DNA from 3 places in the Paenibacillus sp. SEL3 genome. Region 2 is predicted to be linked to each of the others. Evidence: riboswitches for the same ligand, from Rfam matches in the RefSeq annotation. Region 2 holds a riboswitch; each other region holds the start of a gene.
What was found. A riboswitch is a leader RNA that binds a small molecule or an ion and turns the genes downstream of it on or off. The one in region 2 is predicted to bind thiamine pyrophosphate.
Positions count from the first base shown of each region.

Region 1: another riboswitch for thiamine pyrophosphate. It lies ahead of tenA (thiaminase II); the one in region 2 lies ahead of ACYCS5_RS17090 (ABC transporter substrate-binding protein).
Region 3: another riboswitch for thiamine pyrophosphate. It lies ahead of thiC (phosphomethylpyrimidine synthase ThiC); the one in region 2 lies ahead of ACYCS5_RS17090 (ABC transporter substrate-binding protein).

Region 1 covers NZ_CM137725.1:1,181,905-1,192,854, reverse strand. Annotated here, with positions in the region: gene ACYCS5_RS05610 (helix-turn-helix domain-containing protein) at 1-991, shown strand, start outside; gene ACYCS5_RS05605 (aspartyl-phosphate phosphatase Spo0E family protein) at 1,223-1,384, shown strand; gene ACYCS5_RS05600 (XRE family transcriptional regulator) at 1,449-1,643, shown strand; gene thiE (thiamine phosphate synthase) at 1,918-2,619, opposite strand; gene thiD (bifunctional hydroxymethylpyrimidine kinase/phosphomethylpyrimidine kinase) at 2,616-3,446, opposite strand; gene thiM (hydroxyethylthiazole kinase) at 3,443-4,285, opposite strand; gene tenA (thiaminase II) at 4,360-5,049, opposite strand; TPP riboswitch at 5,186-5,288, opposite strand; gene ACYCS5_RS05575 (AEC family transporter) at 5,467-6,420, opposite strand; gene ACYCS5_RS05570 (NAD-dependent malic enzyme) at 6,494-8,215, opposite strand; gene ACYCS5_RS05565 (glycosyltransferase) at 8,614-9,735, shown strand; gene ACYCS5_RS05560 (polysaccharide biosynthesis protein) at 9,740-10,950, shown strand, end outside.
Region 2 covers NZ_CM137725.1:3,693,220-3,704,169, reverse strand. Annotated here, with positions in the region: gene ACYCS5_RS17100 (bifunctional 2',3'-cyclic-nucleotide 2'-phosphodiesterase/3'-nucleotidase) at 1-1,297, opposite strand, end outside; gene ACYCS5_RS17095 (pyridoxamine 5'-phosphate oxidase family protein) at 1,520-1,954, opposite strand; TPP riboswitch at 2,225-2,334, shown strand; gene ACYCS5_RS17090 (ABC transporter substrate-binding protein) at 2,528-3,571, shown strand; gene ACYCS5_RS17085 (MTH1187 family thiamine-binding protein) at 4,106-4,399, shown strand; gene ACYCS5_RS17080 (ABC transporter permease) at 4,396-5,172, shown strand; gene ACYCS5_RS17075 (ABC transporter ATP-binding protein) at 5,217-6,167, shown strand; gene ACYCS5_RS17070 (TatD family hydrolase) at 6,223-7,035, shown strand; gene nfsA (oxygen-insensitive NADPH nitroreductase) at 7,215-7,958, opposite strand; gene ACYCS5_RS17060 (heavy metal translocating P-type ATPase) at 8,249-10,705, opposite strand; gene ACYCS5_RS17055 (copper ion binding protein) at 10,821-10,950, opposite strand, start outside.
Region 3 covers NZ_CM137725.1:4,053,305-4,064,254, reverse strand. Annotated here, with positions in the region: gene ACYCS5_RS18690 (SdpI family protein) at 1-16, opposite strand, end outside; gene ACYCS5_RS18685 (YitT family protein) at 339-1,175, opposite strand; gene ACYCS5_RS18680 (hypothetical protein) at 1,684-1,836, shown strand; gene thiC (phosphomethylpyrimidine synthase ThiC) at 1,959-3,803, opposite strand; TPP riboswitch at 3,991-4,103, opposite strand; gene ACYCS5_RS18670 (IclR family transcriptional regulator) at 4,259-5,002, opposite strand; gene ACYCS5_RS18665 (alpha/beta hydrolase) at 5,303-6,340, shown strand; gene ACYCS5_RS18660 (Fe-Mn family superoxide dismutase) at 6,597-7,976, shown strand; gene ACYCS5_RS18655 (lipoate--protein ligase family protein) at 8,181-9,026, opposite strand; gene folE (GTP cyclohydrolase I FolE) at 9,191-9,784, opposite strand; gene ACYCS5_RS18645 (YneF family protein) at 9,839-10,093, opposite strand; gene queG (tRNA epoxyqueuosine(34) reductase QueG) at 10,201-10,950, opposite strand, start outside.

The DNA of each region.
Region 1 (10,950 bases), 2.5 Mb from region 2:
ACTCTATGAGGGGATTGCGGAAGGCGAGAAGTACCAGCACTCTGAACGCTTGGCTATCTGTCAGTATCGTCTGTTTACGATTCAGGTGGGGAACGATCAGATCCGAAATCTCAAGGCGGCTACTCGATTTGAACCCTTTGTCGAACGTCTGGATGAAATAGATCAACTTGATGCGTTGAAGGATCTAGCGAATGTGTATCGTTCATTACACGAGTGGGATATGCTTTATGAAACAGCTCAAAAAATGAGACATAAAGCGGAAATTTATTATTCTATGAAACAACGGCAGAAGAAGCAAAAGAGTGAGGAGTCTTATATGAGGTTAAGTCGTCCCATATTTGTTTACATTACCTATGCTGATTTACTGTGTGCTAGTGTATGTGAAGCCCAAGGCAATTATCAGCAAGCTTTACAGTTTACATATGCCTACGCAAATTTAGATTGGGTGATTGAGACAGACGAGGAAACTCGACACTGGATCAACTTGTACGAGCATTGGGCAGTAGGTAATATCTTTGTAAATAAACTTCTGTCTGGGGATACCAGTGTGCTTCCAGATTATGTTGAATATATTGTAGCTACATTAATTACTAACGAAGATGAAAAGCTCTCAATGCTGTTGAACATTATAATAGCGGCTAACCGATATGCAATAGATGTTGATGATGTACTCTCACGTTTTGAAGTGGAGTTTAATTCTTTTGATCCAGCATCTACTGATATGTACACACATCAAGTTGTACCAGAACACATAACGCTTTTTAAATATGAACTTGCTAAGTATTACTTGAATAGAGGTAGCTACACGCATGGCTTTAAATACTTGCTAGACGTTTTATCTAAATCATTAACCATTAATAAAGAAGCTTTTTTTATTAGGTGCATAAGACTATTTGAGAAGTTTAAAGCGTTTGCAGATGTTAAGGCCCATATGAGGTACGAAAGTTTAGTGAGCGAAGGGCAAAGAGAAAGAACGTTTTATTATTGGTAGTAGTATCCTTTTATTCATGTAGGATTAAGATCCTGTATGTAAATATTATTAATAGAAACTAGAGCCTCTGCTCCACTTTATTAGTGGAAACGGAGGTTTTTTGCATAGATTTAGGGACGCCCTTATTTATGAAAACTTTTGTGATATTCTCTTTTTGTTAGGCGCATCATCCGAAAAACCAAAAAACGTCTTTTTATTCTAAAATGTGACATAGAGGAGGGGATCATACTGATGAACCAAGGTGTGACTTTACTTCGTGTCGAGAGAGCTAGGAGGAAACTGTACCAAGTCCAGAAAAAGTATGGATTTTTAACACACCCCAAAGTAATTGAGCAATCTAAAAGGTTGGATTACCTGTTGAATCATTACCAAACATGCAGATCGAATCATTAAGCTCTGGTGTATTACATGTTGCGTAATACATGATTCCAAAAACTAAAACTTGGAGGTAGTGATGTTGAATCATCGAAATTCTGTAACCCCTTTTGGATGGGAGATCAAGCAAAAACTGCTCGAGAAAAGAATGGATCAGAAAACTTTTTGTAGTACATATCATATTCCAGCTTCCAGATTGTCAAATCTCATTCATGGGACACGCAAGGCTACAAGATACAGAAAAAAAGTATCCGAATTGCTCGGAATTGAAGAATAATGTATTATTTCTATTTTTGAAACGACTCTGTCTGAACATAAGTATTAATTAAAAGCGACTTATGCCATCGTGTTTCTTTTGAGATAAATAAAAATAGGATAATTCCGAATAAGATCATAAACATAATCAGTTCTACGATCGTATCGGTTATAATACTGGTCTTATATAAAGTCTCGACAACCTAAGAAGACGATCTGATTAATCAGATCGTCTTCTGCTGGGTATGAAACGAGAAATTATTTAGTCAATCGAAACAATTTGCTATGATCCATCTTTATCTTTTATTAAATGATTTTTGGGACATCTCTCGATTTTTGATGCCTAGCACTACCTTTTTCTTTAATTCCTTGACCGCGCCTCTAACCTGCTCTGTCTGTGTCACGGCTGAAATCACCGCCACACCATCTGCACCTGCACGTGCGACTTCCTCAACACGGTCGACTGTAATACCTCCGATTCCAACAATCGGCACATCAATTCCCGCTTTACGCATCTCATATAAAATTGCTGGCCCATGTACAGCATGGGCATCATCCTTCGAGAGGGTAGGATAGATTGGCCCGACGCCGAGATAATCAGCACCTTGCAGAATGGCTCGACGTGCTTCCTCAATGGTATGGGCAGAGACGCCTAGAATTCGATTTCCGATTCGCTCGCGGACGGTTTCGGCGGATTCATCATCCTGACCGATGTGAACACCGTCGGCGTCGAGTTCAAGAGCCAGCTCCACATCGTCATTGATGATGAAGGGGACACCAGCATCGCAGCACAGGTTCTGTAGCTGGCGCGCAAGTTCGAACATAGGGACGCCCGTTAACGCGCCATAGCCCTTTTCCCGGAACTGGACCATAGTTGCACCGCCAGCCAGAGCCTCCTGCACGACCCAGCCTGGTTCCGCGAGGCAATTCACGCTTCCAAGCACCAGGTACATCTGTAGCTGGCGGCGCATCACCTCGGGCAACATTCTGCCGCTCATAGAAGCATCTCCTGACGACGACGGAAGGCCCAATGATTGGTGGGCCCATGTCCCTGTCCAAGCTGCAAAGATTCCTCAATCGCCGCCTGGATGAAGGCTTTGCCATTCGAGATAGCCTCCGGTACAGACATCCCTTTCCCTAATTCTGCGGTAATCGCTGCCGAGAAGGTGCACCCAGTTCCGTGTGTATGGACAGTCCGTACTCGCTTGCCGCTCAGCTCTGTAAAGGCGGTTCCGTCAAAGAGCAGGTCAACAATCTGTCCGCTGCTCTCGCTCTCGTCAGCGTGGCCACCCTTGATCACAACGAATTCTGATCCCATACTGCTAATATGTCTTGCAGCCTCGCGGCGATCCTCCATCGTACGGATGCTGATCCCTGTCAGGGCTTCCGCCTCCGGAATATTTGGTGTAACGACCAGGGCCAAGGGGAGCAGTTCGTCCTTCAAAGCCTGCACCGCCTCCAGTTGCAGCAGTTCAGCGCCTCCCTTGGCAATCATCACGGGATCGACGACGACTTTTTTCCAGCCGAACTTTCGGATCTGCTCGCTCACAAGACGGATGATACCCGCATTAAACAGCATGCCAGTCTTCAGGGCATCCACTCCAAGATCTGATCCTACAGCTTCGATCTGTTCCGCTGTTGCTTCCTGTGGCAGTGGATATACGCCGTGAACCCCCAAGGTGTTCTGTACAGTAATGGCCGTAATAGCTGACATGCCGTATACGCCAAGCTCTTGAAAGGTTTTGAGATCGGCTTGAATTCCGGCCCCGCCGCCACTGTCCGAGCCGGCAATCGTCAGTGCTCTGGGTACACGAGTGTCTGTCATCGCGCACCACCTGCTGTAGTTGTTCCGGCTTCACGGACAGTGACATGCCCCTCCAGCGAACCAGTATGTAGTTTGGCGAGCTCGTCGAGAAAGGCAATCTGGAAGCTGCCTGGCCCTAGCTCTGCGGTACGTGCTGCGGCTCGGGAAGCTGCTGCACTGTAAAATGCCAAGCCTGCTGTACCTGCGAGCAGCAGGTTGGGTTCAACAGCTGCAAAGGCACCTAACACAGAGGTCAGCAGGCAGCCTGCTCCGGTTACCTTCGTGAGCAGCGCGTCTCCGCCGCTTATCATTCGTGCTTCGGCCCCATCGGTGATGACGTCTTCTTTTCCAGTGATGACAACCATTGTATTGAGCGCTCGAGCAGCCCGAATTGCCAGATCGACATGGCCGCTGTCAGCACTGTCACCAGCATCTACGCCTTTAATCTCACGCGCTTCTCCGACAAGATGGGCAACTTCGGCTGCGTTGCCCCGTACCAATGAGATTTTGACTTTACTCAGGATTCGCAGTGCCGATTCAGTTCTAAAGCTCGTTGCTCCCGCACCGACCGGGTCTAGCAGGACCGGAACACCGTGTGCATTCGCCGATTGTCCAGCAATGATCATGGCATCCACCAGTTCGCGGTTCAGCGTACCGATGTTTAACACGACGGCGCCTGCTATTTTGGCCATATCTGCTACTTCCTCGGGTGCATAGGCCATCACTGGGGAGGCTCCCAATGCATACAGGCCGTTGGCGGTAAAGTTGGTGACTACCACATTGGTGATATTGTGAACGAGGGGTTTGCTATTTTGTACCTTCGTTAGGAGATCCGAATAACTTTTTTCCCATGTACTCATCATGATTATCCTCTCTATAGTTGGTGGTTCAACAGGACATTAACCGTACTTCACGCATCGAATTGACAGGCTGACTATTCCAAGACCGCTGCCTGCATCTGGACCGGCCATTCTTCCTGCTTATAAGCCATGTCCCAGAACTTATATTCCAGCTGGCAGCTCAGTATAAAATGCTCAATCATCCGCTCCCGCTCAGCAGCCGTTGCCCCTTCCGCCCAAGCATCTACACGTTCTCGGAACTTGAGTGTTGTATCATCAAGCTGGTCTCCATAGAAGCCCATCCATTCATAGAACGGATGGGACTTATCCGGCTTTACTTCATCTAGCAGCCTGCGGCCAATCTCGGCATACGTCCACATACATGGCAGCAGCACAGCCAAGATCTCGCCCAGGTTGCCCTCATGCGCAACCGTCAGCATGTGCCGGATATAGTGATGAGCCGACGGAGCGAGCGAATATCCCTGCAATTCTTCATAGGTCACCCCTGCGACAGCACAGAAATTTTGATGCGGGTGAACCTCGCTGTGGAGAATAAAAGAGATTTGTTCATTAAATACAGCCATGTCCTCCCGATTCGTGCATTTGGAGATTGCGATGCCGTATATCCGCATGTAGGCGTTCAAATATTCAAAGTCCTGTTTTACATAGTGAATCAGCTGTCCCCTTGTCAAACTTCCTTCAGCAATACCTCTCACAAAGGGATGCTCAAAAATCGCTTGAAAAATGCCGTCCGCCTGCCGACGGAGTTCTTGTGTAAAACTCAATTTCGCCACCTCCATAAAATTGAAGAGCAAGAAGTCCTGTAAGAATATAATTCCGGAACAACGCTAAAAAGCCGCCCCAGAAAAATGGAGCGGCTTCAACAATAGGCCCAATACGCAAAAAACGCTTGAAACCTTATATACGAAGGCTCCACTTTCCTACGCTAGTACGAACTAGATCAGGTTCAAAGGGTCCAAGATACGTTCTTGTCTCAGCCATAGCGGCTCCCCTAGTGGACTTCTATTCTTTTGACTATTACTGTACATACGTTCATACGCTATGTCAAACATGTCTATCTGGTCAAGGGCCAAACGACAGAGCTGAAGTTCGCTTCCGAGAGGGAAAAAGGCGCTGGAGAAGATCAGTTCCGTCTACACGAAGGAATTCGCGGCAGGCTCCAATGTCTAAATAATCAGCATTTATACCAATAGAGAAATCAGTACTGGGAGTGTAACGAGCGATATGACAGCACTGATGACAAAGGAGGAGGCTGTTTCTGATTCCAGGCTTTCAAAACGGGTGGCGATCATAGCAGCGACTGCTGAACCCGGGAAGGAAACGAGCAGAACTGCCTTCACAGTATCTGCAGACGACAGACCGCATAGGTAGGCGATCAGCAGCATTAATAAAGGCTGTACAATTGTTTTTAACAGTGCGATGGCAAAGGCACTTACACTAAAACTAATGTTGCGTACGCCAATGGTCACTCCGACAGCGAATAAAGCGGCCCCGGACGTAATGTCTCCGATTTGATTCAACGATTTGTTCAACAAATCCGGTGAATGGAAGCCGAACAAGGTCAAAATTACACCAATCAGTGGAACCAGCGCCAGCGGTTCTTTTAATCCATGAAGAATGGAGTCCCAGATTAACCTTCCGAGGTGACCGTTCCGTTCTTTGCCTGAATTCCTGCTGGCTACGGTAGCTATAATGGTAGCCGCCGGGTCAAGGACGGCATTGACTACGATCCCGGTAAGCGCAATCGGAATGGCGACAGCAGCGGAACCGTAGATGGCTCCAAGCACAGGAATACCCATAAAAGCAAAGGTAGGCTGTGCCGAGTTCAAAGCAAACATGGCGGCATCCTTCACTGACTGCTTCCCCGCAAAGCGGGACAGTAGAAGGAGAACGGCAAAAAAGCCGACAATGCCAATGAACAGTGCCAGCAGGAATGGCCATTGCTCGATGAGTGCTTTCCTGTCCGTTGTCGTGATACCGATGAATAGATGCGCAGGCAGTGCAAATTTGGTAACGAGCGCATTTAAGGCCTTGGAGGAAGAGGCATCAAAGCTTTTGTAATGCCCCGCTAACCACCCTAAAATAATAACGAAAAAAATCGGCACCAAAATGTACAAGATATGTCCGACACTCATAGATTGATTCTCCTTGCTTGAACTGACGTATTCTGCCTGTCTGAACAAGGCAATCCCTTTCCTAAATGGAGCATTAGTGAGGGTGATGTATTACGCTTTCCACTGCTTTGACCTTGACATATTCCGGTTTCCACATTGCATCCCGTATAGCTTGTTCAACATCTGAAATGTGTGCCTGAGCTACCTGATCCTGAATCGCTGCTTTCGCTACCGCAACCGCAACAACGTACGAAACATCACGTAATTTTTGGATATGAGGGAGCAACGCACCGCCAGGCTTATTCGAATCTACGCCATTGGCAACGGCATCTGCTGCGGCTGTAAACATCGCAGGGGTAATCCTTTTGGCTTTAACCACAATCGCACCCAGACCCAGTCCCGGGAACACAAAGGCATTGTTCGCCTGTCCAATTTCAAATTTCGTACCGTTATAAGTGACGGGGTCAAAAGGGCTTCCGGTAGCAATTAATGCCTTGCCATCGGTCCACCGTATTAGATCCTCAGGTATAGCTTCTGCAAGATTTGTAGGATTGGACATGGGCATAATGATCGGGCGTTCTACATGCTTCGCCATCTCTTTGATGATCTCTTCAGAAAAGGCACCTGCTACTCCAGAAGTTCCGATTAATAGGGTAGGCTTCACCTGACGGATGACCTCCAGCAGCGGTATTTTGCCGTCATCCGACCGCGTCCATGAGCTGACTTCCTCTTTTTTACGTACATACGGTTTCTGATATTCCAGTACATCTTCCATATCGTCCGTTAACAGCCCACGGTAATCAAAGGCCCAAAAGGACTGGAATGAATCTTCCGCGGAAAGGCCGTCCTCGATCATAGCGCCCCGAATTTGGTCAGCGTTACCGACCCCTGCTGCTCCTGGGCCGAAGACAAGTACCTTTTGCTCACGCAGCGGAGTCTTGGTGACACCCACCGCCGAAAGAATTGCAGCCAAGGTCACCGCTCCTGTACCTTGTATATCATCGTTGAAGGTGAGTATACTTTGACCGTATTTTCCTATAATATGGCGTGCATTTACGCTACCCACATCTTCCCAATGTAAAAGCGCCTTCGGGAATTGCGCTAACGTTTTGCTGATAAAAGTATCAATAAACTGGTTATAGGCTTCTCCGCGAACCCGTTTATGGCGGTTTCCGATGTACAGTGGATCATTCAGCAACTTTTCATTATTCGTACCTACATCCAGTACAATGGGCAGCACCCGCCCGGGATGAATGCCTGCCGCAGCCGTATACACTGCAAGTTTGCCAATAGCAATGTTAATCCCCCCGACACCCCAGTCCCCAATCCCCAAAATACTTTCGGAATCCGTTACGACGATCAGGTCCACATCCTCGCCGCTCAAACCGGAATTATAGAATGCTTGTCCAATACCGTTCGGATTATCTATCGACAAATATACGCCCCCAGGACGGTTGTACTCGTGACTGTATTCTTGAATCGCAGTTCCTACGGTCGGCGTGTAGACTACGGGCAGCATTTCACTCAAATGATCGGTTAGTAGCCGATAGTAGAGGACGACATTTCGGTTGTGGAGGTCGTTGAGAGAAGCATTTTTACGTAGCATGGTAGGTTGTGCGAGAAATTGCTGATATGCTCGTATGCTCTGTTTCTCTAATGAAAGGACGGTGGGAGGAAGGATTCCTTCCAAACCCAGTTCTTTGCGTTCTTCTTCTGTAAAAGCGACACCTTTGTTCAAAAGGGGATTTGCTAACACATCCTTTCCCCGCAATGGAGTAGATAATGACCCATCGCGATTGACATAAAAAGCTTCCATAGAAAGACCTTCTTTCTTTTCATTTTCATGATTATTCATGACGAAAGATGACATGTTGTCCATAGTATAGACATGCGAATCTGGTTTATTCATCTATCTTTCTATGACAAAATAACCATATTCATTTCTTTCTGTTGATCTAATAGGACTAACCTTCGATATGGATTCGCTAAACTAATACTAAGGATTTTGGTTCTAGTGAACCAGGTCTAAATACTCTGTTTTTATCAAATATAAAAATCAGTTTTTCTTCTCTTATTCCCTTATATATCATGGAGTGTCAGCTATTTTGTTAAGAAAATATGAAGTATTTGGACATTAATTTAATCCCTATAAACAAACATTTTTAATTCTTTTTCAACAAAATAGAACTATTCGGAGGAAAAGGAGAGGTTTGTGTGCAGGGACCTATAGCCATTTTTAGCGATAACGACAGGGCTATTGATTATCCCAAGGTGATTTGTTTTTACCAGTATATACAGTGCGAGGACACGGAGACAGCTTCAGTCTACGAGAACGCATGTTGCTGCCTGATTGATTATAGGGAGCCGGGGCAAGCGGTGCGGAAAGCCAATCAGATCCGTAGCCAATTTCCGCAAATGCCATTGTTACTGGTGACGGATGTAACATTTCCGTTCAGTGATCAGCATATGGTGCAAATCACCGGAGTAGGCCGTTTGCGGCTGCTATTTTGGCAAGCCAATGACACCGAAGAAATACTTTCGGAAATTCAAAGCTTGCTCTATCCCGAGTATTCGACCAAAAGCCAACATATTGCATTTATCTTGTCTGTATATAACGAAGAGCAACGTTTTGTTCATGTCAAAACCTTTGCTGAACGACTGCAAGCCTTTATCCGTAGCCATATTATTGAAGGTTCGATTTATCTCATTGATGATGGCAGCCACGATGGCACCCATGCCTTGATTAAAGCGCTGGAGGCAGCAACGGACTTATCCGTAAACCGGATTAATCAGAATCTTAGTCCGCTGCTTCAAACAAGGGAATTGGGACGCAATACACGTAAGGCAGGGACGTATCTGGAAGGGATGCGGACCATTGGTGCGGATTACTACGTATTTGTGGACGCGGACGACTCCTTTTTTATTGAGGATATTGCCAGAATGATTAATGTTGTTCAGCAGGGCTATTATGATGTCGTGATCGGAACCAAGGATATGACCGCCGAGAATCGATCTTTATTGCGATCCGTTGTCAGCTTTGGTAAGCGGGTTATTTCCCGTCCTTTTTTACCCACAGGTGTGGTGGATTCCCAGACTGGGCTTAAAGTGATGAGTTCGGTTGCAGTGAAGCGGATGTTTCCGCATTTAAAGGAACAGCTCGGACTGGCGCTGGATCTAGAAATGATGTTTATTGCCAAGCGACTCCAGCTTCGTGTGCTGCAATTACCCGTCAAATGTATTGACCGGGATGGCTCGCACATCCATGTCTGGAAAGATTCCATTCGTTTTTTACGCTCTATCATTGATATTTGGCGACTGGATCGGAGGGTGAGATAACAACGTGAACAACCGATTGCGATCGTTGATGTTTCCTCTCTTTAATGTGCTGCTTAACGGATTTAATTTTTTCTTCCACATTGCAGCGAGCTGGTATCTTACCGGACAAGCCTATGGTCAAGCGAATGCGCTGCTGGCCCTCTTTGCACTGTTGTCCGTTTTGGGCTTATCCATCCAGCTATTGACCGCCAAGCTGGTATCCAAGGGTGACAAGATGCTTGCGCTACGTAGCTTACCGCTCGGTTCTCTATTACTAAAAGCACCTTTGGTGCTAACTGTGCTTGCCATGATCATTTTACTCATGTTTCATCCGTTATTGCGCTCGCTTTTAGGCGTCGATTCCGCCCCGCTATTCATGCTGTATGGCTTGATCGGCCTACATATTTTGGTGAGTTCGTGCCGTGGAGATTTACAGGGTAGGGAACGCATGTTGGCGCTCAATGTGAACTATTACATTGAAGTAATAGGGAAGCTGAGCTTGTTTTTTGTTCTGGCTGCACTGGGGTTAAAGCTGGAAGCCCTACTATTGGCGAGCTGTGGGGGAATGTTGCTGTCGCTACTCCACGGCTGGATCGTTTCGGCTCGTGGCTTGTCCTTATTCACAACCAGTGGAGAACATATCCCTTCTGGGCTATGGAAGTCATTGGGTCAGGATTTCACCGATAGCCTTATGACGAATTTATTCATTTTGTTTTGTATCTCTATCGACATGTTGTATGTACAGCATTACTTTCCCGAGCAGGCCAGCAGCTATGCCATTGCGCTGAAGTACAGCCAGTTGGTCTATTACGTTTCGTATAGCCTGATTGCTGCCTTTATTCCAAAGCTCGGTGCGCAGGGGCATGACCGCCAAGCTTTGGGCAAGTTGATTGCCGTCTATGCCGGATTAATGGCTGTAGCTGCGATCTGTGTATATGTGGGCACGACCTTTGTGTTCCCATCCTCTATACCCATATTATTCGGAGCCTCTTACCAATCGGCCGAGGCCTATATTCCATGGGGGGGATGGGTGTACTGGTTATTTTCCATCGTGCTGTTTTTTGTGCATGTGCACGTATTGGTGGGCAGACGCAAATTTATGTTCAGTCTGATGGCAGGAGCCGCGGCTTTATTAGTAGCCTTTCATATTGCCCACACAGAGCCGGTAGATTTCTTGCTATCTGAGTTCATGGTTTACGGAGCTATGGCTCTCTACTTTGTGATAGACGCCTATGT
Region 2 (10,950 bases):
CCTTGAATGGAGCGCCTGCCGACAATACTGGAAGTTTTTCGTATTCAGTTCCTTTGAGATGGTTTTGAACATACCATTTCTGTGCATTCGTCACAATTTGAATGGAAGGGTCGTCCTGCACTAATGCAAAATAACTGGTAATTGGCGCCGTCGTTGTTCCTACAGGCTGGCGAATATAATCCAGCGTTCCTTGATGCTCTTCTTTGACCGCATCAATCAGTTTAAATTCAGGGATAAACTGCACAGTCTGATTAGTGGTGCTCACAACCGGACGCACTTGAGATTGAGAGTTAGTCACGTTCCACTCGCGATTTTTCTTTTCTAGGCTCAGGTCAATGATACCCAGATCCTTGCCCCATGAGGAAGCTTCCACGGCTGGTACCCCATTAATGGTTCCCTTATCCAGATCTACACCCTTCATATCTTTAAAATCAGGGCCAGGGAAAGATTTATGAGCATGCCCAAACAGAATAGCGTTAATTCCGTCCACCTGGCTCAAATACTTAACGGCATTCTCCATCAGTGGCGTTTGTGGCACATCCTCATAACCGGTATGCGCAAGCACGACAATAATGTCAGCACCTTCCGTCTTCATTTGAGGAATAAACTTTTTCGCCGTTTCCACAATATCCTTCGTAACGACTTTATCCTTCAAATTGGCTTCATCCCACTGCATAATTTGAGGTGTGACCAGACCGATCACACCCACTCTGAGTGTATGCTCTTCGCCCTTCTCGTCCGTTACTGTTTTATCAAGAATCTGATAAGGGGTAAAATAATTCTTAGTAGCTTGGCCCCCTTTATCAACATAAACGTTCGCATTTACATAAGGAAAATCAGCTCCCTTGAGCGATTTGTCCAGAAAGTCGAGACCGTAGTTGAATTCATGGTTGCCCACTGTAGCTGCATCATAGCCCATCAGGTTCATCATCTTGTAGACCGGATGGACACCGCCTTCTTTCTCAAAGGTTTTGTTGCGGGCCATATAATCGCCTAATGGGTTGCCCTGCAGCAAATCACCATTATCGAACAGCATACTGTTTCTTGTTTCACTACGTGCCTTCTGGATCAAGCTAGCTGTACTAACCAAGCCATACTCGTTGGTTTCTTTGTCCGAATAGTAATCGTAGTTCATCAGGGACGCATGGATATCCGTTGTTTCCATGATCCGCAAATTCACCGTAGCGCTATCACGAGAATCACTAGCTGCCCAGGATGGAGCGGCTGAAAACACCAGCATGCTACAAGCTACAACTGCTGCTGTAAACCCTTTAAACCAATTTTTACGTAATAACAAAATATACCCCTCCTCATTAAGGTGTATGCCTCATATACATACTTTTGCACATATATGTAAGCCTTGAACTCACCATTTCTATTTTAATCCAACGCCAGACAAAAGAGTAGTCATTTACTTAAAATTATTTATGAAAAAATAATTAATTTTCTCAAACATAAAAAAACCAGCAAACCTCCTGAAAAAATTGGAGATTTACTGGCTTATCCATTTATATTCGTATTATTTCTTCCACACCTGGCGCTCCGTTTGCTGACCCACATACTCAATGCGAGTCGGATTCACGTCCAGAATGACATAATCGGGATCGTCCGGTCCGGAAAACCACTCCTTCAAGGAGTCGTTCCACACTTGTTTGCGTAGCCCCTCATCAGCTGTAATTTGGACGGTAGCCTCCACTTCAACAACTTCCTTCGTACCGCCAACCTCATAACCCAGCAGCAGATAAGCATTCGGATTGTCCTTTAGCTCATCCACTTTATGCGTTTTGCGATCTGTCGCCAGATGAATGTTCATTCCATCGTTAAAAAGGGCCATATAGCGTACTTTCGGTTTGCCACCCTCTACCGTACCTAACGAACAAAATTTGTTGTTATCCAAAGCCTTCACAATGGCTTGTTCCAGTTGGTTGCGATCCAATGTTTCCGTTTTACCCACAGTACAACAACTCCTTTTCACGAATTAGAATTCTCTACGGCCATGCCATTGGGCACCAGCCCATCTGAACCTACCTGCGCAGCTGTTCTGAAAATAACATGACCGGATCGAATCGGATTGATTCATACTCATTTTCAGATCAAAGCTCACAGTAAAAGTGTACCCTGTCGTTCGGCAAATGAACCGTTATCTCTCCCTTCATGCTGGACAGACCCGCATTCAAAGCATATAATCGTCGTAGTAAACCCGAATAAATGAACCCATTAAACCATACAATGCCAGGGGTGCTGGAATCGGCCGGCTGAGAGTGTGTCCCAAGACACTGACCCTTACAACCTGATCTGGGTAATGCCAGCGTAGGAATGCTTAAGCAAGATGTGCCTTCTTTACATAGGACCATCCCTTACTTTGGTATATACAAGCGCAAGCGTCCCGGAAACTCGGGGCGCTTTTTTGTTGAGGATTAAGTTGTTGGAAAGATCGCGTCCGGCAGATGTTATTTTTATGAAAATGGGAAACTTAAGCTGTCTGATTGGATGGATAACGGGTAATCAAAAGGAGAGAACACTAACGATGAAGCGCATGAAAATATTAAGCCTGGGACTGATCAGTCTGTGGCTCATGGCCCTGACCCTGACCGCTTGCGGTGGAAGTCCCCCTACATCCCAAGAAGCAGCTTCCGCTACCGACACTCAAACGTCTACTCCGGCAAAGGGGCTCAAAGATGTTAAAATCGTGCTCGACTGGACACCCAATACGAATCATACGGGACTCTATGTCGCCAAGGACAAAGGATTTTACGAAAAAGCAGGTTTGAATGTCCAAATTGTTCAACCTGGTTCAGGCGGAGCCGATCAAATGGTTGCTTCTAATGCTGCACCTTTTGGTATCAGCTACCAAGAAGGCGTCACACAGGCTCGCACGCAAGGTGTGCCGCTTGTATCCATCGCTGCGGTGATTCAGCATAATACCTCAGGCTTCGCAGCCCCGGTAGATCGCGGAATTAAAAGCCCGAAAGATTTTGAAGGTAAAAAATACGGCGGTTGGGGCTCTCCCGTAGAAGAAGCGGTCATGAAATCCATCATGGATTCAGACAAAGGCGATGTGAGCAAAGTGAAGATCGTCAACATGGGCAATGCAGACTATTTTACAGCCGTGAAGCGGGATATCGACTTTGCCTGGATTTTCTACGCATGGACCGGAATCGAGGCCCAACTTCGAGATGAGCCATTGGATATGCTGTATGTAAAAGATTATTCCAAAAGCCTCGACTACTATACGCCTGTAATTGTGAGCAACGAACAAACGATAAAAAATGATCCCGAGCTGGTTAAAGCGTTCATGGATGCTACCGCACAAGGCTATGAATACACTATCGCTCATCCGGAAGAAGCCGCAGACATTTTAAGCAAAGCTGTACCGGAGCTGGATAAAAAACTGGTACTTGCCAGCCAAAAATGGCTGAGCCCGCGTTATCAGGACGATGCCGCACAATGGGGTGTGCAAAAAGCGGAGGTATGGCAAAACTATTCGGACTGGATGTACGAACGCAAGCTGCTCAGCAAGCCTTTGGAAGTCGATAAGGCCTTCACAAACAACTTCTTGCCCAAGCGCTGACCATTTGTTAAAACGCTAAATAAGACTGAACTAGAGAAGTGAACGAAGCCCTACTACGCAGTCGGATGGTGCTTCCCATCGCTGTTGTACCCAGATTTCTTAATAAAAACTTATGATTAGTGTAGAAATCCGGGGAGGTTATGCTTCCGAAGCGAGCTTTCCTACGGAAAGCTTTTAAAGCGAACGCTAACGCTTGTACAGCACCATTCCGCCCACTTCGTTCTCGTTCCACTTGGTTTATTCTTTAGTCTCATAGTATCTAAAGCGCAAAAACAGATGCGCTTGTGTGTAAAAATGCCACACAACCTATCAAAAATTAAAGTGCTTTTAAGGCGGTTGGCAGCGTAGCGGTTCATTTGAATCTAGAGAAGCGTAGCGCTCGCCTTTGCCGTGGGATTCTTACCTTTTAAAATTTATTCAAAGAATCCCATGGCAACAGCGATCGTAAGATCAAATGAAACGCGAAGCGGTCTCCCCGCCTTAAACCACCCTATTTTCTCTAAAACACTTCAAATGAAGGACAGGTGAATTTGCATGGCTAATACACTGCTCAGTATTCAAGTAATCCCTAAAACTCCTAATAACGAGGACTCTTACCCGTATGTAGATAAGGCGATTGAGGTCATTCAGCGCTCCGGTGTCAAACATCAGGTGAACCCATTGGATACGACCATGGAGGGCGAGCTCGACGAGTTGCTGAAAGTGGTTAAAGAAATGCATGAGGCTTTGACGGAAGCGGGCAGTCCCAGCGTCATTTCACAGATCAAAATCGCACATAACCCACAAGGCATCAGCATGAACAAGCTGACCGAGAAATATCGCCCATGAATCCGAAAGGCAAGAACGCATCCTGGTGGAAAAGCGTATGGCCGCCCCTTGTGGCGGTCCTCTTCTTTTTAGCAGCCTGGCAGGGGGCGGTTTCCTATTTACATATTGAATCCTGGCTACTGCCAGCTCCATCCCTCATCGTACAGGAGGGCATGGCCCAGACGGCGCTGCTTGGTGCCCATACATGGGCTACAATTCGCCTGACACTTGTGGGATTCGCTATAGGGACAGCAACGGGACTGTTGATCGCCATCGTTCTTCATACCATTCCTTTTCTCAAATCCGCCCTGTATCCGCTGCTTATCCTGAGCCAAAACATTCCGATCATCGCCCTGGGGCCGCTGCTCATGGTGTGGTTTGGTTTTGGCATGCTGCCCAAGCTGATGGTCATTACCTTAGTATGCTTTTTTCCCGTGGCTGTAGCGACCATGGACGGGCTGACACGGACGGACCGTATGATGATGAACTATATGCAGATGTCGGGTGCCGGTCGCATGGCTATTTTTATGAAGCTGGAGTTGCCACACTCGTTGCCGCAAGTATTCTCCGGCATCAAGATTGCTGCCACCTACAGTGTGATGGGCGCAATTATTGCCGAATGGATTGGTGCGAGCGAAGGAATCGGATATTATATGCTGCTGCAAAAATCGGCCTATCGCACGGACCTCATTTTTGCCGCCATCGGCATCATTGTCGCGCTCAGTTTACTGATGTTTGTCATCATAGTACTACTGGAAAAATGGCTGGTTCGCTGGAAACCGGATCAGGAATAGCTTCCTCCTTGAATTAAATACAGCAAAGAAAGGACGTGGCACATATGAGTCTGCATCCGACTGACTTATCATCACACAACGTGGCTAATGAACAACGAGCCGGGGACCAGCAGAGTCCTTCGACTGCCCCTTCTGCTCTGGAATTGGACGGGATCAGCCTCGCCTTCCGCGAAAAGCGAAGCTTACTGCCCGTGCTGCAGGATGTATCCCTCACAGTCAAGCCGGGAGAATTCGTTTCTCTCATCGGTCCGTCAGGCAGCGGCAAAAGTACGCTGTTTCACATCATCGGCGGGCTACTCAAACCACAGCAGGGACGTATCCGTATGCACGGACGAGACATGACTGGTGAACGTGGGCATATCAGCTATATGCCACAGCAGCCCGCCCTTTTCCCGTGGCGCACCACGCTGGATAATGTACTGCTTGGGCAGGAAAATGCTCCACGTAAAAATACAGCAGTCCCCCCTCAGTACGCCAGTGAACGCGAACGTCGCAAAGAAGCCCTGCAATGGCTCGAGCAGGTTGGACTAGGCAAATTCGCCAAGGCGTATCCACATACGCTGTCTGGTGGAATGCAACAGCGTGCAGCCTTTCTTCGCGCACTGCTCAGCCCGCAGGAATTAATGCTGCTGGATGAGCCGTTCAGCGCACTCGACGCGCTGACACGTGCAGATATGCAGCAATGGTTACTGCGGATGTGGGAGAAGAACCGCCGCTCTGTGCTGTTCATTACCCACAGCATTGAAGAAGCGCTGCTGCTCTCCGACCGCATTTATGTGCTGTCAGCGCGACCTGCTTCGGTGGTGCATGTCGTAGATGTCCCTTTTCCCCGCCCGCGTAGGGAAGAAATCACCCTCGATCCTCTCTTTATTGAATGGAAGCGAACCATGACCGGCTGGATGCGTGAGGAAAAGTACAAACTGGACGGCGACATGGACAATGCTCAGAGCGTTCACAAGAATATCCCGGAAGATGAATTGAATCGGCATGAGTGACGTAAAAGTTCGATGTGCATCGAAATGGAACAGCCAAACAAAGCTAGGCTTGGATTTGACCACAACAAGACCCGCTCCATTAATCGACGCGCACATTCATGTAGACAGCTACCCGCCCGAACAACAGAAGCTATTGCTCGCTTCACTTGCTGATAGCAGCGTCCAAGCTGTGATAGCCGTGTCGATGCATCTGGACTCCAGCCGAGCCAATCTACGGTTAGCCGAGCGTTACCCTGGGCTAGTACGGCCAGCCTTTGGCTTTCATCCCGAACAGGCCCTTCCACCGCAAGCTGAGCTTGACCTCTTGTTCGACTGGATGGACGAACATGTACAGCAGATGGTCGCCGTGGGTGAAGTCGGCTTACCCTATTACAATCGGCTAGAAGCCTCGCAGAGCGGAACTCCTTTTGACCTCGCTCCCTACATAGTGCTACTGGAGCGTTTCATCCAGTTTGCAAGCAAGCATAGCAAGCCCATTGTCCTGCACGCCGTTTATGAGGATGCTGAGATTGCTTGCGACCTTCTGGAACGTCACGGCGTCACGCTGGCGCATTTTCACTGGTTTAAAGGCTCGGCCGCCACGACCGAACGTATCGCCCGGAACGGCTATTATGTCTCCTTCACACCGGATCTCCTGTACGAAGAAGAGATCCGCAGTTTGGCAAGGCAGTATCCGTCTGATCAGATCATGGCAGAGACAGACGGTCCCTGGCCGTTCGAGGGTCCTTTTACCGGACAACAGACACATCCCCGGATGACTGCCGACGTCATTCGCGCGTACAGCAAGCTGACCCAGCAAGATGAATCTGCCGTCCGTCAATTATTTTATGAAAATACGAGACGCTTTTACTCACTATCTGATGGATAAAGGTATACCCGCTGTTTACTGACTGGAAGGTTTACAACCACAACATGCAACCAAAGCAAAGAACCTCCTTATTTACGCGGAACTTCATCATACGTAAATAAGGAGGTTCTTGTATTTTCAAACGTATATAGCTCAAATACTACTTGTATTTTGCAGAGTTTTTTATCACTACTCAAATTTTATTGCTTCAAGAAACCCTTCTGTTCCAAAAATGGCTTCAACTGCAAGCGTGCTGGCTCGGTCAATCTTCCGGCCATTTGCTCAGACCATGGCGTAGAGCGTTGACCGCCCGTACGTTCCTTCAAATATTCGGCTGATGTATGATCGTATACTTCTACAGCTTTCATCGTCTGATTTTTGTCGTAGCCGTTCATATGCAAAACACCGGACAGCGGAAGACGTGGACGCAAGCCCGTTTCCTGATCCGGTACACCAATACACATACCGAATACTGGATACACCAGCTCTGGCAACCCTAACAACTCAGACACCTCTGCTATGTTAGTACGAATGCCGCCAATGTAGACGATGCCCAAGCCCAGTGATTCAGCGGCTACCGCTGCATTTTGTGCAGCTAACGCGGCATCAATGGTCGCAACCGTATAATTTTCAACGGACCCTTCATAGGAAGGCTGACCTGGCTGATGGTGGAGCGTGACCTGTTTCAAGCGATACAGGTCTGCGCACCATACCAAAAACGCAGGGCATTGCTCAACGTAAGCCTGCCCTCCTGCCAACTCCGCCAGTTTTGTTTTCAAAGAAGGCTCGGTAACGGCGATAACAGTATATGCCTGCACATTGCTGGACGAGGAAGCCATTTGGCCAGCTGCCACAATAGCTGCGAGCTGCTCGTCGGTAATAGGGTCTGACTTGAATTTTCGCACAGACCGGTGATTCATCAACAAGGAAATCGTATCATTCATGACTGCTTCACTCCTAATCCATGATATAAGCTCTTTATCTACTTCAAGCTGTGAGTATACGAAGAAGTTCTTGCATGCTTGCATGGCACTCCTACAAATATTATGAAACTTTCGCGAATGATAAGCAACCTGACGTAATGAAAGTTGAATGGTTTTAAAAAACCAAACACAACAAAAAGCAAGCACGCAGAGAAACCAAACCAATTGCGCGTACTTGCTCTACTCTGATAATAACTTTATCTCGATACAGAAGTCCGACAGCACGCTATCCTGCCGATACATCCATACACTTACAGCTTTACTCGTTGGAGACGCAGCGCATTCAGCACAACTGATACAGAGCTAAATGCCATGGCCGCTCCCGCCAACCATGGGGCAAGGAAGCCCAAAGCAGCTATCGGAATACCGATCACGTTATACCCGAGCGCCCAAAACAGATTTTGCCGTATGTTTGTCATGGTCCGGCGGCTCATTTCAATCGCGTCAGGAATGCTGTTCAGGTTGCCGCGCATGAGGGTAATATCCGCCGCCTCCATGGCCACATCCGTTCCCGTACCCATCGCCATCCCAATATTAGCAGTAGCCAGCGCAGGCGCATCGTTAATACCATCCCCAACCATAGCTACGATCATGCCTTGTTCCTGAAGCCGTTTCACTTCCTCAGCCTTTCCTTCAGGTAGCACCTCCGCCAGCACTCGTTCAATTCCGGCCTCGGCGGCAACAGCCCGCGCAGTCCGTTCATTGTCACCCGTAATCATGATGACTTCAATGTTCATCGCCCGCAGACGAGCAACGGCCTCCCGTGACGTTTCTTTAATCGTGTCCGCTACGGCCACCAGTCCGGCATAGGAACCGTCCACAGCGACCAGCATCGCGGTTTTCCCTTCTTTTTCCAGATTGTTCATATACTGCTCAGCTAAGTCATCTATTGCGATGCCTTCCCTGCTCATCAATCGGCGTGTACCGGCCAATACCTGTTTACCTTCCACATGTGCCTTCACACCATAACCCGGAATATTTTCAAAATCTGTCGGTCCTACCAGCTCAATGCCTCGATCTGCAATCCCCTTTACAATGGCTTCCGCCAGCGGATGCTCTGAGCTTTTTTCTGCCGCACCGAGCAACCGCAGCATATCCTTTTCAGCCATGCCGCTTGCTCCAACCATAACATCCGTCAGCTCGGGCTTGCCATTCGTAACTGTACCTGTCTTATCCAACACCACTGCGTTGACTGAACGGGTCATCTCCAAATGCTCGCCGCCCTTGAACAGAATACCATATTCAGCGGCACGTCCCGATCCTGCCATAATGGACGTTGGAGTTGCCAATCCGAGCGCACAAGGGCAAGCAATGACGAGAACTGCAATCATTTTCTCCAGTGAGCCTGCAAAATCAGTCGGCGTCACAAGGAAAAACCAGACGATAAAGGCCAACACAGCGATAGCAACAACAATGGGGACAAAAATACCGGAAATCTGATCCGCAATCCGCTGAATGGGAGCCTTGGAGCTTTGCGCATCTTCCACGACCTTAATAATACGGGACAACGCCGTATCACCACCCACACGCTCAGCCTGGATACGTAGAACCCCGTTTTTATTGAGCGTCGCCCCTGTAACTGCGGAACCGGCTTCTTTTTCAACCGGAAGACTCTCACCACTTAACATGGATTCGTCCACTGCCGAACGTCCGTCTACGACCACACCATCGACAGGAATTTTCTCGCCGGGTCGTACAATAAAGATATCCTTCACACGTACCTGTTCAATCGGAATATCAAGCTCTTGCCCATCACGTACTACACGTGCCGTTGTCGCCTGTAGACTCATCAGGCTCTTGATCGCCTCGGACGAACGCCCTTTGGCTACCGCTTCGAACCATTTACCAACCAAAATAAGCGTAATTAGCACCGCGCTTGTCTCGTAATACAGCTCTGGCATGGTCATGACAGGCATTCCCGCCATCCCCTCCATAACATCAGCCGGACGCAGAGTAAGGTACAAGCTGTAAAAATAAGCCGCAGACGTACCCAGTGCAACTAACACATCCATATTCGAACTGCCGTTACGAAGCGCTTTGTACGCGCCCACATAAAACTGCCAACCAATGACGAACTGAATCGGCGTTGTCAGCACTAGTTGGAACCATGGATTCAAGAACAGTTCTGGCACATAAATCCATGATGTAAAGGAAAAATGAGCCACCATCGCCCACAACAACGGCAACGACAGCACTGCGGACACAATCCACTTCCATTTTTTACGATGGATATCCTTACTGCGGACATCCGCGATATTGTCCTCAGCGCTCTGCGGGATCGCTCCGTAGCCTAGCTGTTCAATCTTGCTCACCAGATCACCAACCGCAATACTCCCCGCGGCATATTCCACATGAGCGGTTTCCATCGCCAAATTTACCGTGGCACCTGTTACACCAGGCATCCGATTCAATCCCTTTTCAATCCGGGTTGCACAGGCCGCGCAAGTCATGCCCGTTACATTCAGATTGGCTTCTTCACTTACAGTTCCAAACCCAAGAGAAGCAATTTTATCGCGGAATTCAGCGATCTCCACCTGCTTGGGATCATAGGATATCGACGCCTGCTCCAAAGCCAAATTCACATTAGCCTGTGCCACACCATCTATTCGCTTTAAACCTTTCTCAATACGGCTTGCGCAGGCAGCACAGGACATCCCTGTAATGTGAAGCGTTGTCTGCTTGTCACCGTCGGTCGCACGGTTTTCCATGGCCATCCTCCTCCCATACCCCAGTGGGGTATATCGTATCCAAAAAGAAAAAGCTTCTAATATGGAAGCTTCCTCTTCGAAACAAGTTTTTTCACACATAAAACACCTTCATTACTTAAACAACATCATAGCCTTGGTCTTCAATGGCTGTTTTCAGCGCTTCAACGTTCAGCTTGGACTCGTCATATTCTACATTCACTTGTTTCATTTCGAGGCTGACCTTGCCGGTAGCGCCAACTTTCTCC
Region 3 (10,950 bases), 360 kb from region 2:
CATAGTTATTCTCCACTCAAAACAACCTCACTTGAAACTGTTTCTCAGTTGATTTTAGAAGTAAGTGCATTTATAATACTTCAATATAAAAAATGAATATATTTTAATAAAATATATATTATTGTCAGATCATAATGCATATTTTTCAAAAAAATAAGAGATCAAAGTCACATTCACAATATTTTTTACAAAAAATAGCTTTTCTTCTGTTTCGAAAAGAAGTTATTATCTATCTACTCTATTTCGATTATTAAAATAAACATCTCAAAGCAAAAAAGTCGATCCCTCAGGACCGACTTCCAACTATGTTCTCCTATAACCTAACCTTCGCACGCGAGCTACTTCGAAATATCCAGAAAACCTTCTCCGAACACGTCCCGCACGTCATGAATGGTGATAAACGCTGCTGTGTCGATGGCTTTCACTATCTTTTTGAGCGCCGATACCTCTTGTTTACTAATGACGATATACAGCACTTCTTTTGGATTTTTAGTGTAATAACCGTGGCCTGACAGGACAGTAACTCCACGATCCATTTTCGTAATGACCATCTCGGCAATTTTATCTTGGTGCTCCGAAATAATCATGACCGCTTTTTTGGGGTTCAGTCCTTCGATCATGAAGTCCATCACCTTCGTACCAACGTACAAAATAACGATAGTTAGCATCAATTTTTCCGGGCCAATAATAAAATAGGAAGAGAATGCGACAATCAAATCAAAAAACAGCAGGCCATAACTGATATTCCAATCCAGATACTTGTTGGCAATCCGGGCTAAAATGACCGTTCCCGCCGTTGTGCCACCTACCCGTACGATTAAGCCAATGCCGACCCCCACCAAAACTCCGGCAAAAACGGCATTAATCGTCGGCTCATGCGAATCAATCCGCCAGTTGACTGTTAAATGTAAAAACAGCGAGTTAAAAGCGACCGCAATGATAGTGTACAAGGTCGTTCTCTTGTCTAAAAATTTATATCCGACAATCAGCAGCAAGCCATTAATCACCAGATTAACGATCGAGGGAGACCACTGAAACAGGTAGTACAGGATGATTGTGACCCCTGTAACACCTCCCTCACCAAACTCATTCGGGATCACAAACAGATTAACAGCTAGCGCGAAAAAAAACGCACCCAGAATAATAAATGCGATGTCTGCAATACATTTTTTCATATATGCTCTAATCCTCTCTCTAACATTTCAAAGGATGAATCGCCAGATCGATTGGCTGACTCTTGTTGTCAAAATACGCTGACAACCAGTTCATGGTATCTACTACCAAACATAAAGTCAATACAACTTTGACACTTTAATTCGCCACCAGACTGCCTCAATCCTGACTTGAGGAGTCCGCAAAACCCTCCTTTTACAAGGTTATTCGACAAAAAAACACAATCCCGACTACTAAACTAAGAAAACGGGCCTCAAGCCCTTGTTTTAGACCTAGGCACATTTTCCCCTAAAACGACCATCCTCCTAATCGGCATTTTGAACACACATGACCATCTTCCTGTTTTATGTCAAAAGCGTTTTACTTTGAAAAAATGTGGGTATAATGATTGAAACATAACCAAGCAACCTACATAGCATTGCGACATCAAGTACATACAAATAGTCCTATACAGACGTCCTAAGCAACTCAATCTGAATTTGACAATATGGAATTGGAGGAATGATCTACATGAATACAATGAACTTAACCGTCCACACCCTGATGCCCTTTCACCACCAATACCAACGTGCCAACGCGGTGAGTATGCAGAAGAAAGAAGATAGCTCGGAGAAGAAGCTCAGCTTTCAGGACATTTTGAATGAAAAAATGGGTAAAAAATAAGGCGCCGTTTATCCGGTTGCATGACTCGCTTTACATAAGCCAAAAAGCCGTAGTTTCCTACATCGACTGTAGAGAACCACGGCTTTTTTTGATTCATGCGTTCCTAAACTCACACATTCGTTTTACTGACCGCCATCCCGATACTGCTCTGCCTTCTCACGCATCCCAGCGGCCACTGCTTCTTCGGTGTTCAGCCCCTTATCCGCTGCATAGGCGCGAATGTCCTGCGTGATGCGCATACTACAAAATTTGGGGCCGCACATCGAGCAAAAATGTGCTTCCTTGGCTCCCTCTGCTGGTAGCGTTTCATCATGGTAGGACAAGGCCCGCTCGGGATCAAGCGACAGATTGAACTGATCCCGCCAGCGGAACTCAAAGCGTGCCTTGGACAAAGCATCATCCCGCTGCTGCGCCCGTGGATGGCCCTTCGCCAGATCGGCAGCATGTGCCGCAATTTTGTAGGTAATGACACCCTCACGGACATCATCCTTATTCGGAAGACCCAAATGCTCCTTAGGCGTAACATAGCACAGCATGGACGTCCCGAACCAACCGATCATCGCCGCCCCGATGGCTGAAGTAATATGATCATATCCGGGGGCAATATCCGTCGTGAGCGGTCCCAAGGTATAGAAAGGAGCTTCCTTACAAATCTCCATTTGCAAATCCACATTCTCTTTGATTTTATGCATAGGGACATGTCCCGGCCCCTCAATCATGACCTGAACATCATGCTTCCATGCGATTTGCGTTAGCTCGCCCAACGTTTCCAGCTCTGCAAACTGTGCTTCATCATTCGCATCATAGATACTACCTGGACGTAGACCATCCCCGAGAGAAAAGGCCACATCATAGGCTTTCATAATTTCGCAGATTTCTTCAAAATGTGTATACAAAAAATTCTCCTGATGGTGCGCAAGGCACCAGGCTGCCATGATCGACCCGCCACGGGACACAATTCCCGTCATTCTATTCGCCGTCATCGGTATATACCGCAGCAATACACCCGCATGAATTGTAAAATAGTCCACTCCCTGCTCCGCCTGCTCGATCAGCGTATCGCGATACAACTCCCACGTCAGCGCTTCTGCTTCGCCGTTCACCTTTTCAAGTGCCTGATACAGCGGCACAGTTCCAATCGGTACAGGAGAATTCCGAATGATCCATTCACGTGTGGTATGGATATTACGGCCTGTGGATAGGTCCATAACTGTATCCGAGCCCCAACGCACAGCCCAGGTCATTTTCTCCACTTCCTCCTCAATCGAGGAGGTAACCGCAGAATTACCAATGTTCGCATTGATCTTCACGTGAAAATGACGCCCAATGACCATCGGCTCACTTTCCGGGTGATTGATATTCGAAGGCAAAATGGCTCGTCCAGCCGCCAATTCCTGCCGTACAAACTCAGGCTCCACCCCTTCGCGGATCGCCGCAAATTCCATTTCGGGCGTAATGATCCCTTGCCGTGCATAATGCATTTGCGTCACTGTACGACCTTGCGAAGCACGAAGCGGACGGTTGGTCACGCCGGGAAATTCAACTGTCTCCCGTTTGGAGCCAGGTTTCAGTCCATTATCCTCCGGTTTGACGGCGCGTCCCTCGTAAGCCTCCACATCGCCCCGTTCCAGTGCCCAAGCTCGCCGTAATGGAGGCAGGCCCTGACGGATATCGACCTGATAGGCTTCGTCAGTCATGGGACCGCTCGTATCGTACACACGCAATGGCTCATGATGCTCCGTGCCCTGCGGCGTATGTGTAGGATGAAGAGCAATTTCCCGCTCTGGGACGGCAATGTCCGGCCGCGAGCCTTGAATATATACCTTACGGCTCCCTGGAAAGGGCGTTACCCCACTGGCTTGCTCCCCGTTTGTCTTCTCTACCCCAACTTCCCTTGTTCCTGCCAACCTTACTTCTGCTGATTTAAATTCTGTTCCTTTTGTTCCTTCTACTTCTGTCGGCTTCATTGTCCATTCCTCCTGTTTCGATGAAATGACACACCGATCCGGAACCATTCCCAGGGTGGCGCTGATCTATGCAAAAAAGCCGGTTCCCGAGGGAACCGGCTAATCTAACGAGGCAGCTATCCAGACCGTGCACATGTGGAATAATCCTATTCCAATGCGTCACCGTAGACAGCAGCTGCGTATACATTTCAATGGCCGATTACTTCCCTACGCTGGTATGATCCAGATCAGGTGCAAAGGGTCCGGAATCTTACACGATTCCATCTCAGCCCGGCATTACAGGCTCCCCCAGTAACTGCGATACTTCTATTCACATGAGGCGGACATAACAGACATCCCGCCATCCTTATCAGACTACTTCAAATTTATGGCTTTGGCAACCCTTCTAGGTTCCATTTAGCAAGAAGACGCTCCTCACCAAATCACTTTGCTTGCTTCAACTGCATTCATTCTTGTTACGGAAGCATAAGCCCCATTTCCTTCGCCGCTTCGATCAAAATCGGAGCAAAGTCATGTAGCGTCTCGGGTGCAAGCCGACTGACCGGACCGGATACAGATAAAGCCGCAGTGACCTGTCCCTTCCGGTTCACAATTGGTGCTGCCACAGCAGCGGCCCCTGGCTCCCGTTCTTCATAGCTGGTCGCATAGCCCTTCTCGCGAATGTCCTGCAGCTGGGCTTTATAGACCTCCGCGTCTACCGAGGGCGGCCATTCATTCCCGCTTAGCAGGGCTTCCAGCTCCTGCGGCGGCATAAAGGCAGCCAGCACCTTACTGGAGGCTCCTACAGCCAGCGGCATACGCGCACCCACAGGCGCAACCCTGCGGATCGCCTGATTGCTCTGCACGGCTTGTATGCGAATACGCATGCTGCCGTCCCGTAAGTACAAGCTGACCGTTTCGCCCAGACGGTCACGCAGTCCTTCCATTGCAGGCTGTAACAACACCGCCGGCTCGTCACTTTGGGACAAATGTGTGGATAGCTCCCAAATGCGGAAGCCAAGTCGATATTTTTCCGTTTCGGCATTCCGAACGACAAAGCCCCGATCCTCCAACGTAGTCAGCAGCCGATGAACCGTGCTTTTATGTAGACCAATTTTGGAGGCAATCTCCGTTAGGCCAAGATCCGAATCTGCGGTAAAACACAGCAATATATCAAGTGCACGCTCTACAGCGCGAACGGTTAATTTACGGTCTTCCATTCGTGAACCGCTCCTCTTGTATCCATATTCGTTTCACACTATGAAACATGGTTACATAAATTATATAGAATAGTCGCGGCTACTGTAAACCGATGTTTATGTGACAACCATATTACAGAACGAGAACAAACATCGACAATTCTTTGCATCATTTTTACTTTTCCGGTTCAGGCGTTGACTTTGGATAACCCCCATCATACGATAATAGGTATCTATACGGATATACACTATCATTTTCAAGTGGAATTATACCTAAATTCTATTGAAACGAAGATCAATTTTATATAAGGAGGCTCTTACATGATTTCTACATCCCAGCGCAACTCTCAGCTACAGACCGCTGTTCAGGAGCCGTCCACCCCACTCTTTAATCCCCGTCTGCTGCGGTTCAAGCACGTTGTGATTGCTCTGCTGCTGTCGGTCGTTTTTTTTCTGTTGTTTTGTTTTATTGCCTTGCATGCTTACATCGCATGGGTACTTACGAATCCTACCGTCGCGCCGCTGTACTCTAATCCGATGCAGGCCAAAAACATGCCTTATGAGGAAGTCAGCTTCCCTGCCAAGGATGGTAGCCGCATGGTACAAGGCTGGTATATCCCGGCGGATCAATCGCGGAAAACGATTATTTTCAGCCATGGTTATGGAGCTAACCGCGAAGAAAGCTGGATTCCCATGTATGATCTGGCGCATTATGCCCACAGTTTGAACTTTAATGTGGTCATGTTCGATTATGGATTCGCGTCACAAAACAGCAAATCAGTCGCAACCGGAGGCAAAGCGGAATCCCAGCAGCTTCTCGGAGCGATCCAGCTTGCGAAGCAACGCGGCTCGTCGGAGATTATCGTATGGGGCTTCTCCATGGGGGCAGGAACCGCTCTTCAGGCGGGCTTGCAAACCAAGGATGTGGACGCAATGATTTTGGACAGCACTTTCCTGTTGGAGCCGGATACGCTGTACCATAACATTCACAATCAAATTAACCTGCCAAGACATCCGTCTTTGGAAATTCTGGAGTTGCTGTTTCCAGTCTTGAACGGCACCAGCTTGCATCAGATTCCATATCAGGAGGTTAAAAAGGAAAACTATCCGTTCCCGATCATGTTTGTGCATGGTACACAGGATGAAAAGGCTCCTTATCCTATTGCGGAAAAGCTCGCTGCCAATCAAACCAACCCACTTTCCAGTGTATGGATTGTCAAAAACGGAATACATGAGCTTATTTTCAGAGAGCATCCCCGTGAATATCTACGGCGGGTATCGACGTTTCTAAGCAGTGTACAGGAGCTGGAGGACAAGAAAACGATCGCTGATGCCCACAAACAAACGACTACAAAGTAAAGAATTATTTTTCAAAAAAACTGTATTTAATTCTTCACCTTGAAGAAGCCTGCCTACGGACACTAACCCGTGCCGTAGCTGGGCTTCTTTTTCGTTTACCATGGTATTCTTGTTCTACGTAACAGATGTGACCAAATTAAGCGAGTTCATAGACATATTCCCGATAGGACAGCGAATATACTGGGTACGTATGCATCCAGGGCAGATCTGCCAGATCCGCCGGATAGCCATAGTGGGATACGGGAGGTATAAAACGATGCTGAGTACTTATGGGTCTTTCCTGCCCTTACGTGTGCTGGAGGAAATTCGGCATTGGAAGCAGCAGGAAAGTTGGCATGTGGAAGTGATTAAATCCGCTACCGAGGGACTGGAGCCTACTTATGTACGGCTGCTGGATGATTGGCGGACTGTATTCGAACAGACGGAACGCACCGCCATAGAGTTGCTTGAAGAGCAACGGAGCGCACTTGATCCGGCAGATCAGGCGTGGCATCAGGAATGGAAACAGCTGTCGGCTGCCCCACAAGCACATACACACGAATTCACTGAACCTCCAAAACAGTCAAGGGGATTAGACGCATCATCATCTGTAAAGATGCCATCGTCAGAGTCAGCATTAAACGCTCAGCCTGACTCACAAGAATTAAATCGTCGATTGGACGATTTGCTACAAACCGCAAACCGCCAGTCACAGGAGTATGTACGGCAGCTCGGTCTGCTGAGCGAGCACAGTCATGCATTGCGTCAGCAGCCAAAATCTGCTGGAGTTGTATTACACGCGGCACATGAAAGCCAATATTTCCTAATCTCGACAACCCCCTTTCAAGAACCTGGCTCCATCGCAAGGGCTGCTGGGTTGTATCATGTAGCGACAGAGGGTGAGAATTACCCAGAGGAAGCGTTTCGAGAACGTCAGGCAGGCATAAGGGGAGAAGGCACATGGACGACTAAAGGCGTCAAATCCAGCCAGGCTCAACCTTCGGCAACGGAAAAAACCTCAATCGGCCGGTCGGTTCCTATTGGAGGACATCGACTCCCACCGCTCCCTTACCCCTATAATGCGCTTGAACCGTATATTGATGAAAAAACGATGCGCATTCACCATGACAAGCATCATTTGAGCTATGTGAATGACCTGAATAAAGCGGAAAAGAAGCTGGAAGAAGCCCGAAAAACAGGTGATTTTGATCTCGTAAAACATTGGGAACGCGAACTGGCATTCAACGGCGCAGGCCATTATCTGCATACTCTTTTTTGGACGATCATGAGTCCTCAAGGCGGTGGAAACCCAAGTGGGCCGCTGGCTGAACAGATTAAAAAGGATTTTGGCAGCTACGCTGCATTCAAAAAGCAATTCAGTTCAGCAGCCGAAAAGGTCGAGGGTGGCGGCTGGGCTATCCTGGTATGGAGTCCACGCGCGGGACGACTTGAAATTTTGCAGGCCGAAAAGCACCAGAATCTGACTCAATGGGAGTCCATTCCGCTGCTAGCGCTAGATGTATGGGAACATGCATATTACTTAAAGCATCAGGCCGAACGCAACAAATACATTGAAGATTGGTGGCATGTCGTTAACTGGCCAGAGGTTGCAGAGCGCTATACCCAAGCCTCCAAACTGAGATGGCAACCCTTCTAGAGGTTGTTCAAAAAGTTGTCTTTCCATAACGAAGCTATTCAAGAAGCGGATTCGACGTCGAATCTTGAATTCAGCCGGGCCTTCCGTTGCTCACGTAGATCTGTCTACGCTCCGCTACTCAGTCCCTAGCTTCATCCAACTTTCTCGGTCCTGAAAAGCCGACTTTTTGAACACGCACTAATAGGCTTCTAAGCTAAAGACAGACTACACCTGCAAATCGTATCGCTCTCTGAGTGCTGCCATTTGTTCGGTCCATCCTTCCGGTTGTAACAGCCAGCCATCGGCAGGTAAAACGGTTGTCCGGCTCTCAACGACACGGCGCAGAGATGCCGTGTACGCCTCAACAGACGGCACTCCAGCCAGCTCTGCCAGGCTACCCATTGTTGCTGGATTCACCCGGGGGTAATCCTGCTGCTGCACGCCTGCCGACGTGTCCCCGGCTGCCTCTGTGTAGAACTCCTGTACCGCCTGTGCACGCTCTACACCACTGCCCTCAATCATCACGAAGGCTGTGATGATATACGCCTTGGCTTGGCGCCGCTGTGCAATGCCGCAAAACTTGCGGCCCCGGACGCTGACATCGTAATCCCCGGGACAGAAGGACCCGGGGATTTCTCCGGTCTGCGCCTCGCCAGACCACGGAACCAGCGCATCGGCAATTAGCGCTGCCATGAGCCGAAAATCCTCATGCAGGCTGATAGCCCGCTGTGGATTCGGCAGGATCAAGGACAGGTTCAGCACCCCCCTGTCCAGCATGACGGCTGCTCCACCCGAGGGGCGTACGCATACCGAGGTTCCCGCGCTGCGCACTCGCTCCATCGCCTGTGGGGCGTAGGGAAGCCTGCGGTCCCGGTGACCGATCACAAGCGCTGACGGATGCCGCCATAGATGCAAAATGGGTGCAGCTCCTTTCCCTACTTGCCGACAGGCCAGCTCCTCCCAAGCCAGCGGAGACAAAACGTCCTCCTGAGTGGCCGCGAGTGGCGCTTCAAACCACTGCAACTCAGGCAAAGCTGTTGTTTTTTCTGTTGATCTATGTACATTCTCCATACGTTATCCCCTATCTGTAAAAATAGCTGTTATCCATAGGCTAATTGTATTTTAAGGCGGCTATCCCGTCGTCTCTATTTCTGATGTTAACAAAAAAAGGTGGCTACGCCTATGCGTAAACCACCCTTTTTTTGTTCATCACATAAACGTCTTGCGATGTTCGATCAATCCTTGAGCAGCGACAGAAATTCTGCGCGCTGCGCTGCATCATCACGAAACGTACCACGTACCGCAGACGTTACCGTTTTGCTACCAGGCTTTTTGACACCTCTTGCACACATGCACAGGTGCTCGCCTTCCACGACCACCATAACCCCGTGAGCGGAGACTGCTTCATTTAAAATATCAGCGATCTGTGATGTAATACGCTCCTGTACCTGCAATCGGCGGGTCACTGCCTCTACCAGACGTGCAAGCTTGCTCAGTCCTACAATTTTGCCGCTGGGTACATAGCCGATATGCACTTTTCCGAAGAAAGGAGCCATATGGTGCTCACACTGGCTGTAATAGACGATGTCCTTCACGATCACAAGCTCCTCGTGATTCTCGTCAAATGTCACACCCAGCGCATCCCGGGGATCAATCTCATAACCCGCAAATATTTCCTCATACATGCGCGCAACGCGTGCCGGTGTTTCCAACAGCCCTTCACGCTTGGGGTCCTCACCGATCAGTTGTAGAATCTGCTCCACATGGTACTCGATTTTATCACGGTTATCCGCAGCTTTGCGGTTAATATAATCTTTTACGCCAGCCACAGTAATCCTCCTCTATGCAGCAACCTCATGCGGCATCCGTACTCACGTTGCTCATTATTTCCGACGGCCCTGATTTTTACGCGGACCAGGCTGATTTTTGGAGAACTGTTGGTTCTTCATCATCTGCTGGGCTTTTTGCATTTGTTTCCCATTCAGGTTGTAACCCATCTGTTTAGCCATTTTTTGCAGCGTTTCAGGGTCGTTTTGCATCTTCTCAAGCTGTTTACGAAGATAATAAGCACCGATGAAAAATCCCCCAACCAAACCAGCAATCAGGGTAATAATCGGAATGACAATATTCCACACCACGAAGTCGTCACCTCTGTATATTTATATGAAACATCTTGAATTACACACGAACCTATCATAGCAAAACATGGGACAGCTAGCAAATCACTTTTTGCAAACATATGTCCTTATTGTTTCTCCAATTCCAGCAGCTTCGTCTTAACTGGCAAGCCTCCAGCATAACCGACCAAACTTCCATTAGCACCCGATACCCGGTGACATGGAAACAGAATGGGTAACGGATTTTTGTTATTGGCTTCACCCACAGCACGTACCGCCTTGGCTCGTCCGATCGATTCCGCAATATCTTTGTAGGACACACTTTGTCCGTACGGAATATTTTGCAGTGCACGCCATACCTGCTCTTGAAAAGGGGTGCCTCTCAAATCATAGGCTATACTGAATTCCCGTCGTTCTCCGGCAAAATATTCACGCAGTTGATCCGCGGCTTCGCACAGCTTTTCCGGCTCCTGCACATAGACGTATTCCCCAATCCATGTTCGGGCCCATTGCTGAAGCAGTGCTTCCTTCGCATGAAAAACGCCATAGTCTATTCGACACAGCCCCCGATCCGTAGCGCACAGCGTTAACGTGCCCACAGGTGTCTCCATCTCATCATAATAAATGGTGGTTGGACCCTGTGAATCCCCGGCCGTTACTTCTGATTTTGATAATTCAGATGCCTTTAGCTCTTCTGCCTGCTCTTGTTCCTCTAGTTTGGAATGCGCTTGCGCGATCATTTCGCGTACTTGCTCATGTTGTTCCTTCTCTGATGCTTGCTTGATCGCTGTCATAGCGTTTTCCCCTCCTATTCGACTCAAAGCCCACGCCGCCGTGCCTCGCAGCTCGGGACGCGGATCATCCAATAAAATCTCCGT